3 regions of the Arthrobacter sp. TWP1-1 genome follow, and region 2 is predicted to be linked to each of the others. Evidence: riboswitches for the same ligand, from Rfam matches in the RefSeq annotation. Region 2 holds a riboswitch; each other region holds the start of a gene.
The links. A riboswitch is a leader RNA that binds a small molecule or an ion and turns the genes downstream of it on or off. The one in region 2 is predicted to bind S-adenosylmethionine.
Positions count from the first base shown of each region.

Region 1: it holds a riboswitch for S-adenosylmethionine, as region 2 does, so the genes downstream of both, ACP7B9_RS10315 (DUF1737 domain-containing protein) here and ACP7B9_RS08640 (aminotransferase class V-fold PLP-dependent enzyme) in region 2, are expected to answer to the same signal.
Region 3: it holds a riboswitch for S-adenosylmethionine, as region 2 does, so the genes downstream of both, ACP7B9_RS17130 (hypothetical protein) here and ACP7B9_RS08640 (aminotransferase class V-fold PLP-dependent enzyme) in region 2, are expected to answer to the same signal.

Region 1 covers NZ_JAFCXC010000004.1:346,591-349,789, forward strand. Annotated here, with positions in the region: gene ACP7B9_RS10305 (aminodeoxychorismate lyase) at 1-655, shown strand, start outside; gene ACP7B9_RS10310 (Pr6Pr family membrane protein) at 627-1,268, opposite strand; SAM riboswitch class IV at 1,398-1,518, shown strand; gene ACP7B9_RS10315 (DUF1737 domain-containing protein) at 1,602-1,862, shown strand; gene ACP7B9_RS10320 (rhodanese-like domain-containing protein) at 1,859-2,251, shown strand; gene ACP7B9_RS10325 (O-succinylhomoserine sulfhydrylase) at 2,309-3,199, shown strand, end outside.
Region 2 covers NZ_JAFCXC010000003.1:485,357-488,555, reverse strand. Annotated here, with positions in the region: gene ACP7B9_RS08640 (aminotransferase class V-fold PLP-dependent enzyme) at 1-1,251, opposite strand, end outside; SAM riboswitch class IV at 1,293-1,406, opposite strand; gene hisN (histidinol-phosphatase) at 1,555-2,370, opposite strand; gene rsgA (ribosome small subunit-dependent GTPase A) at 2,516-3,199, opposite strand, start outside.
Region 3 covers NZ_JAFCXC010000013.1:59,981-63,179, forward strand. Annotated here, with positions in the region: gene ACP7B9_RS17115 (VIT1/CCC1 transporter family protein) at 1-379, opposite strand, end outside; gene ACP7B9_RS17120 (hypothetical protein) at 576-797, shown strand; gene ACP7B9_RS17125 (biotin/lipoyl-containing protein) at 933-1,184, shown strand; gene ACP7B9_RS17130 (hypothetical protein) at 1,270-1,554, opposite strand; SAM riboswitch class IV at 1,567-1,677, opposite strand; gene ACP7B9_RS17135 (sodium:solute symporter) at 1,765-3,199, opposite strand, start outside.

The sequences.
Region 1 (3,199 bases), on a different contig from region 2:
ACCCCAGGATTCCCGCTCAGCAGCTGACGCGGCGCGTCAGTGCGTCGTCAAACTCATTGCCACCCGCGGGCCCGAGGGCGCCAACACCCCCACGGCTTGGGTGCAGGTTTCGGCAATCTCGCCGGCACTGGCCGAACAGCGGGCCAAGGGCTTGGCTGTCATTTTGCTTGAGCGCGGCTACGACAGCGATATCGCTGTCCGCGCACCGTGGCTGCTCCTTGGCGCCAAAACCCTCTCTTACGCTGTAAACATGGCGGCCCTGCGGCACGCACATGAACAGGGCGCAGATGACGTGATCTTCACCAGCGGTGACGATCTCGTGTTGGAGGGGCCGACGTCGTCCGTTCTCCTGGCGCATATCTCTGACGACTCGGGCGTTCCCCTGAAACGGCTCATCACACCGCACCTGGACACGGGTATCTTGCCTGGCACTACCCAAGGCGCCTTGTTTGCCGCGGCCAAGGAGGCTGGCTGGGAACTCGGCTATGGCCCTGTCACGCCCGCTGATCTGCTCGACGCGGACGCTGTCTGGCTGATTTCAAGCCTGCGCCTGTTGGCACCCGTGAACACGATCGACGGTGCGGAAATTGGCACGGCCGCCATCCGGGAACAGCTCAGCAGCGAGCTCAGCGCGATTCTGGCAACAACGCTGTAGGCACCAGCGGACGGAACTTGTTAGCCAGCAATATCAGCACTGCGCTGGTGACGACGAACGCCACAGCCACAATCACGCAGGTGATCACCACAGGGCCGTACCCGCCATTGTTCGGGTTCAGGAATGGGTAGGCGTACCAGTTGATCGCCGCGCCGCGAATCAGCGAATACGCCAGATAGACCAACGGGAACAGCACTGCTATCCCTAGCTTGCGCAGTGAAATGGGGTTGCGCGGAGACTGGATGAGCCAATCGGCAACGACCACAACGGGCATCACATAGTGCAGCCACGTATTGATCCACGGCAAGAGCGCTCCAAGGTCCACATCACGGAGCAGAGCTTGGAAAACAATGCCCACCAGTGCCATGCAGACCACTGAGATACAGCGCAACAGCTGCCACGCCGGCCCCAATTCTTTCCCGCGCCACGTCAAGACGGATTCCACCAGCAGCACCACAGCGGCGAAAATATTGGAGAGATTGGTGAAGTAACTAAAGAAGTTCAGCACCGAGAAGCCATGGCCGATGTGGATGCCCAACTGGATGCCCACGGCGATGAGAGTCACCGCCCCAAAGAGGAAACGGACGGCGGCAAAGGCGCGGCTGGGTGTCATGGTTCTATCCTGCCAGCACAAGGGGCGCCACCGCAGCAGCGCCACCGCTTAAACCGCGTCCCGTCATGTTGCGCCACACACGAAAATTTTTTAGGCCCCACCCGTGACGAATGTGTTACTTTCGAGGTGAGTAATGAGTGCCAGTATCAAGCCCTGACTTGCTGGCCGGCAACCCTCTTTCCGGCGGGGTGCCTCAGGTGAATACTCGGCAAAACCAGCTACCAACGGCTGACGTTTGCAAGCGTGAACCCTCCAGCAGCGCCAGGAATTTCGTTTAAGCGCCGCAGTTATCTCCCGCTTGCACAGGCCAGTCACTTGCAATGAGGAGACCCCATGTCCGCGGACGAATCCCCCCTGGCCTACCGCCTAATTACCGGCCCCGACGACCGATCGTTTTGTGAGCGCATCTCAGCCGCGCTTGCCGAAGGGTACGTCCTGCACGGTGGACCCACCGTGACGTTCAACGGCACCACCGTCATCTGCGCCCAGGCCGTCATCCTCCCGCAGGCCGTGGCCAGCAGCGACGTGGCAGTGGCAAACGCACTTGACGAGCTCGATTCCGAACTTGAATTTGATGGCGAGGGGATCGCATGAGCTACGCAGGCGATCTCGCTCCCGCAACAGCATGGGATCACATAGCGGCAGGAGCCGTCCTTGTTGACGTGCGCACCGACGGGGAATGGACCCACATTGGCGTGCCGGACACATCCTCATTGAATACCGAACCCGTCTTCATTCAATGGAACCTGTCCAATGGCAGCAACAATCCTGAGTTTCTGACCCAGCTCTTGGCAACGGTTCCCCCAGAGAAGCCCCTGGTGGTGCTGTGTCGTTCGGGAGCGCGTTCCATCGCAGCCGCTACCGCCGCCACGGCCGCCGGGTACACGGCGTACAACATCTTGGAAGGTTTTGAAGGTGAACCCGACCGCTTTGGCGACAGGGTGCTCAACGGTTGGAAAAATCGGAAGCTGCCCTGGCGCTAACCGCCACGAACCCGATCCAAACAAAGAGCAGCACCAGCGAAAGCCAAGGATAAGCAATTGAGTAACTTTAACGAGCATGCAGCTACATGGGCCGAGGACACTCAGGCCGTGCGCGGCGGGCTCGACCGCAGCAATTTTCAGGAGACCTCCGAGGCCCTGTTCCTCAACTCCGGCTTTGTGTACGAATCAGCCGAAGCAGCCGAGCAGGCCTTCACAGGCGAGGTGGACCGCTTCGTCTACTCGCGGTATGGCAACCCATCCGTGGCCACGTTCCAGGAACGGCTGCGGCTACTGGAGGGTAAGGAAGCCTGCTTTGCGACGGCGTCTGGCATGTCCGCCGTCTTCACGGCCCTCGGCGCATTGTTGGCTGCCGGCGATAGGGTGGTCGCCTCGCGCTCCCTGTTTGGCTCTTGCTTCGTGATCCTCAACGAACTCCTGCCACGCTGGGGCGTGGAGACCGTTTTTGTGGACGGGCCGGATCTGGTGCAGTGGCGCGAAGCGTTATCCGTTCCCACCACCGTCGTGTTCTTCGAATCGCCGTCGAACCCCATGCAGGAAATCATCGATATCCAGGCCGTGTGCGATCTGGCTCATGCGGCCGGCGCCCAGGTCGTGGCCGACAACGTTTTCGCGACTCCCCTGCTGCAACGCTGTGGCGACTTTGGTGCCGACATTATTGTGTACTCGGGCACCAAGCACATTGACGGCCAGGGCCGCGTGTTGGGCGGGGCCATCCTTGGCAGCAAGGAATTCATTGACGGGCCGGTCAAAAACCTTATGCGCCACACCGGTCCGGCCCTGTCCGCATTCAACGCTTGGGTGCTGACCAAGGGCTTGGAGACCATGAATCTGCGTGTCACCCACTCGTGCAACAGTGCGCTGGCGCTGGGTGAATTTCTCGAGGCACAGCCTCAGATCAGCCGCGTGCTGTACCCGCATCTGCCCTCG
Region 2 (3,199 bases):
CTGCGCATCCTCCAGCCGGGAGCCAACACCAAAGCTGGCCCGCAGCGATCCGGACGGGAGGCCCAAACGGTTCAAAAGGGGGTGGGCGCAGAACTTGCCGTCGCGCACGCCTACGCCGTGTTCGGCCGAAAGATAAGCGGCCACAAGCCCCGAGTCGTAGCCGGTGACCGAGAAATTCACGACCCCGATGCTCCCGCATTCCGGGTGGGTGTCTGCGTCCGTGAACAAGGTGTGGACCGTGACGCCTTCGATCTTTTCAAAACCGTTGATGAGGTGTTGGCGGAGCAGCTGCTCATGGTTGTGCCAGTCGTCAGCGTCCAAGGCGGTCAAGATGGAGGCTGCCTTCGCCAGGGTTGCGGCGCCAAGCACGTTGGGGGAGCCGCCCTCGTGGCGGGCAGGGCCGTCCGTCCAGCTGGTCGATTCGAGCCGCACCTCCTTCACGGCGCCACCGCCGGCCAGGTGAGGTGCACCGGAATCAAGCCAGTCCGAACGGCCCACCAGAACGCCAGCGCCGAAGGGTGCGTACAACTTGTGGCCGGAAAATGCCACATAGTCAATGCCTGTGGCCGTCAGGTCGATCCTCCGGTGCGGGGCCAGCTGAGCTGCATCCACCACGATCCGGGCGCCGTAGCGGTGCGCCAGGGTGGCCAGTTCCGCAACGGGCAGGACTTCACCAGTGACATTGGAAGCGCCCGTGACGGCCAGCAGCAGGACGTTGCCCGCACGCAATTGGGTCTCGACCCGGGCCAGCGTCGACTCGATAGAGGACGCAGCAATCACGGAGCGATGTGGCAATCCCTGCCAGGGAAGCAGGTTTGCATGGTGCTCAATGTCCAGATAGAGCACCTCGCCGTGGACGTTGGAGCGACCCTCGGCGTATCCACGAGACTTCAAGATGCTCTCCACGCAGCCCGCGAGGAGGTTCAAGGAATCGGTGGTGTTGCGCGTGAAGATGACAGTGTCGTCCGCGCGGGCACCGACAAAATCAGCGACGATGGTGCGCGCGTTCTCGTACACCGAGGTGCTGACCTGGGAAGCGAATCCGGCGCCGCGGTGCACACTTGCGTAGAACGGCAGGACCTCGTTCAGGTGGGCGGCAACCTCCTCGACGGCGGGGGCGGACGCAGCATAATCCAGGTTGGCATACCGCACGTGCCCGCCCTGGATCAGCGGGGCGGCAAGGTCCTGGCCAACAACGGCCAGGAGGGGTGAATCGGCAAGGGATGGTTTTTCCAACAGGGCATGGCTCATGAGTAATTCCTTTGAAACCTTGGACCTTTGGGGTGCCCAGAAGTCCGCGCTTGCCATGACCGTTCCGGCCTGGCCAGGTCGTCACCCGGGGCACCCCGCCGCGAAAGGAGGGTTGCCGGCCAGCAAACCGGGGTTTAGCGCTGGCACTCGTGACCTATGCCCAAAAGATTAGCCCAAGTTTGCACGACTCGCATTTGTTACGTCATGTTGTCGCGCCAAGGTGAGCCCGGCGGAAGACGGGCAAAAAAGAACGACGGCGGGAGGCCGCCGTCGTTCTTAACTCACTCGTGCTATCTCTTGCGCTTAGGCGAGAAGGTCGTCCCACTTGGGATTCAGACGTCGGAGAACCTCGGTGTGGAGGATGGAATTGGTGGCCAGGGCGTTACCGCCGAAGGGGCCGTCGGCGCCCTCGAGGGAGGTGAAGCGGCCACCAGCCTCGGTGATGATGGGGACGAGTGCGGCCATGTCGTAGAGGTTGAGCTCGGGCTCGCAGGCGATGTCCACGGCGCCCTCGGCGACCATGCAGTAGGACCAGAAGTCGCCGTACGCGCGGGTACGCCAGACATCGTCTGTGAGGGAGATGAACTCGTCACGGTTGCCGCGTTCCTTCCACCCGGTCAGGGAGGAGTAGGACAGGGAGGCGTCCTTGAGTTCGCCCACGTTGGAGACGCGAATGCGGGTGGCTGCAGCTAGCGACTTGCCCATGTAGGCACCTGTGCCCTCGGCAGCCCACCAGCGCTTGCCCAAAGCGGGAGCGCTGACAAGACCAACTACGGGGCGCCCCTCGTCGACCAAGGCGATCAGCGTGGCCCAGACAGGTACCCCGCGCACAAAGTTCTTCGTGCCATCGATCGGGTCGATGATCCAACGACGAGCGCCGTGTCCACTACTGCCAAACTCCTCGCCCAGCACGGCATCGCGCGGGCGGACCCGGGCCAGCTGGCTGCGGATGGACTCCTCGGCGGCTTTGTCTGCATCCGTGACAGGCGTCAGGTCAGGCTTGGTCTCAACCGTCAGGTCCAGTGCCTTGAAACGGGACATGGTCAGGGAATCCACGCTGTCAGCCAGCACGTGGGCCAGGCGGAGGTCGTCGTTATACGTCTGGGGAGCGGTCGTCATACTTTCACCGTATCGGTATTTGGGACAATACTGCGAGCTGACGCGGCGGAGCAGCCGGACCGGCATTTTTCCGGCGACGATTCTGGTTGGGCCCACGCCGGCAGGGTTCCCTGGCCGAGGAACGAGGTTAGGGCGCCGGTGGGGACTAGTCGATGATGCCGAGTTCCTTTTCCGCAGCACGGCCTTCGGTCCGATCGCTGGTGCCAAAGAGGCGGCGCAGCGAGGCGAGGCGGGCCGGGCCCGATGGGCCTGCGTGACCATCGGCCACATACGGGTCCAGTCCGCAATTGACGGCGGCAGTGTCATGCTTGCAGCCGCGTTCGCAATCGTCGGTGCCAGGCTGCAGATCGGGGAAGGCCTGCAGGATCCTGTCCGGGTTCACGTGGGCCAGGCCGAAGGAACGGATGCCGGGAGTATCGATGATCCAGGATCCGGGCTTTCCGTCTTCGATGCGCAGGGCCAGCGCGGATGAGGAAGTGTGGCGCCCGCGGCCCGTGACGGCGTTGACGCCGCCGGTGGCCCGCTGGGAACCCGTCAGGGCGTTCACCATGGTGGACTTTCCCACGCCGGAGTGACCAACCAGGACGCTGACCTTGCCGTTGAGGTAGCCGTGCAGCTGCTCCACGGCGCCACCGGCTAGGACGGCGGAATCGCCGTCGTCGCTGCGGGCGTCAATGCCGGATGCGCCGTCGGCGGCCGTCCGGCTGATGATGACCGTCATGTCCAGGTGCTCGTAGTTGGCCAGCAACTCCGCTGGATCCTTGATGTCTGTCTTGGTGATCAACAGCAACGGCGCAATGCCGGCGTCGTAAGCAGCCACAAGAGCCCT
Region 3 (3,199 bases), on a different contig from region 2:
GGCCCCGAACTACTTCTTCGTGGATGGATTCATCCGCGGCCATGGCTGCGGTTGCATCGACATCGGTGGCATAGGGGGAACGCGATTCTGAACGTTGGGCCAGGGCTAGCACGAAGACCGAACCGAAACGGCGAGCCAACAAGCCCAGCAGCTGGTTGCGCAGAGAGGCCCTGACTGGTGAACCGGCATGGCTGCCCAGCAGTGTCAGCCAGTGTTGCTCATGGCGCCCTTCGGCATCGGCCAAGGATAGGAGGATCGCCTGTTCTTCACCCTCACGGCGTTTGGCCAAATCACGGTACACGGCAGCCTCGGCCCGTTCGTCGGCCAGGTACTGACGCCACCGCTTGATCTCGGCTGGGGTGGGAATGCGTTCTGCCACGGGTCTTGCTCCTCAAAGTCAGCCTCCACTTTAGCGCGGATTTTCGCGGTTTTTCGGCCGGTTGTCCTCGCGAAAAAGTTTCGGGTCACCGGAATCTTCCATCAAGCTTCAGAAAGTACTTGCCAATGTGGAAAGTACTTGCGTAGAGTCGTGGCATCGCATCAAACTATCTGCTTTCCATCCCAAGGAGCCAGCCATGAATGCTACTACTAACGCCGCCGCCCGCAACAACGGAACCCGTTACCAGTGGATGGGATTCGCCATGGGATTGGTCTGCATGGCCGCATTGTTCATCGCGGGACTCGTCAAGGGGAACGCCGGCATGGTGGTGATGGCATCGAGCGCCGCCGCAGCGCTGGCCGCCGCGTGGAGTGCATCCGCCACGTTCGCGAAGAAGAAGGCTGCCGCCGGCTCCTGAACTGATCCGATTTCGTAGGCCGGTGTTCCCGCTGTACATTCCCGCTGAACATTGGCACTGCGCATTCCATAGGGGACGGGACTCGCATATGCTGTCGTTGCGGGGTCGAACAGCCGGCCCGAAGGGCGGTGGGTTATGGATATTCTCTTCCCGATGATGTCGGGTGATCCCGCCGAGCCCGGAGTCCTTATGGAATGGCGTGCGGCGGACGGTTGCGCGGTGACGGCTTACCAAGTGATTGCTGAGGTTACTGTCAACAAGTTCGACGCCGAGATCAACACCCCGGTTTCCGGCACGTTGGCGTGGCTGGTTGCTGAGGGCGACGAGGTGGCTCAAGGTGCCGTAATCGCCACTGTTAAGGAAGGCCTGCCGACGGCAGTCGCCTAGTTGGGTGATTCCCGGAGCAGCCCAGCGCCAAGGCGAGGGGCCAGCCCGGGCCGGGCACCCGGCGTCGTACGCGGTTTGTAAAGGCCTAGTAGGCGGACAGCCGGAAGCCCAATCCGCGACCGGCCCGCACCCCGGTTTGCGCCACGGTTACAACCAAGGTGCCAATCTCGGGGATCCACAAGGCCGGGCGTACTGCCTTCTCCAGCGCCGCGACAAGTTCCGCCGGCTCGGGCGAGAAGTAAGCGTGGTGGCCGGTGGGGGTGAAGAAAGTGACGGCACCAAGGTTTACGTCCACCCCAGGCAGCACCGGAATACCGGAGGTGCGGGCGGCCTGGCGCTTGATTACGGGGGCTACAGAAGTCAGAGTCATGGTGAATGCCTTTGCGTGCTCTTACCGTGGAACTTTTCCACCGGTCACTTCCTCATCCGAACCACCCGTGAAGCATGGGGTTGGTGTGCGACCAGTCGGAGCTTGACATCGCATCTCATGAAGCTGTTTCCTAGGCTACTGCTTTAAAGCACCGTGGGGGCGGGCGACGTAATAAATTACGTCACCCGCCCCCACCCGAACGTGAGGCGCTTACTTCTGCAGTTCTGCAGCAACCTCATCGGGGTTGGAATCCGTGGCGGCCGCTGCGAGGCGGTCATCCCAGGCCTTGCGGATGTGGACCGGGGTGGGTGTGCTCAGCAGTGACACCACTACATAAACCACCAAGGAAGCGGCGAGGCCAAAGTAGATGGGCTCGTTGGCGTAGATGCCGTCGTTGAACGGATCAAAGCTATGCAGCACGCCCGAGCCGTACAGGACCAGCAGGCCCAGGGTTACGGCGCAACCGGCCGCCATGGACCAAGCGGCGCCATGGCCAGTGCCGCGCTTCCAAACGAGTCCACCGATGATGGCCACGAGCAGGCCGCCCACAAGAATGTCGTAGGCGATCGTCAGGGCGAACACAACGTCGGAGGCGAGGATGGAGATCAGCACGACCAAGACGCCCAGTACCAGAATGTAGAGTCGGTTGCCCTTGATGTCATGCTCCGGATTGGAGGAATCGGAGTTGTCGATCGTCTTGCCGAACCAGCTGGCCACGAAGGGGACTACGTCCTTGCGGGCAACGGTTGCTGCGGCAATCAAGGCGCCGGATGCGGTTGACATCATGGCAGCGACGGCAGCCGCCATCACTAGGCCACCGATGCCGATGGGCAGGATGTTCGTGGCAACTTCGGCGTAGACCGCGTCCTTGCCCAGGGCGGCAACATCAATGGAGGGAAGGGCAACTCGGGCGGCAAGACCGATCAAGGCGCCGGCCACACCGTACAGGATGCAGTAGATACCGGCAGTGGCGCCACCCCAGCGTGCCACGGCGGGAGTCTTAGCGGTGAACACGCGCTGCCAGATATCTTGGCCAATGAGAATGCCCAAGGTGTAGACCACAAAGAACGTCACGATGGTGCCTACGCCGATGCCGTCCCACTGGAAAAAGCTATCTTCCAATCGGCTCTTGATACCGGTCATACCGCCGGCGGCGTTGAGCGTGAAAGGCAGCATGAGGAAGAAGATGCCGACGGTCTTGATGATGAACTGGACCTGATCGGCCAGCGTAATGGACCACATTCCGCCGATGGTGGAGTAGACCAGCACGATCGCGCCGCCGACGGCGATGGCGAGCCAGCGGTCCCAACCGAACAAGACAACGAAGATGGTTGCATAGGCGCCGGTGGAGGTTGCGGCAATCATGATCGTGTACGCGAGCATCACGATGCCGGAGGCCTTCGTTGCTTCCCGGCCGTACCGCAAGCTGAGCATTTGTGAAACGGTGTAGATCTTCAGCTTCTGCAGGGTGGGTGCGAACAAAAGGCTCAACAGCAATACGCCGACGCCGATCGCCACTACTAGCCACATGCCGGAGATGCCGAACTTGTAGCCAAGGCCCACACCGCCCACGGTGGAGGCGCCACCAAGAACCACGGCTGCCATGGTTCCGGTGTACAGGAACGGACCGAGGCGACGGCCGGCC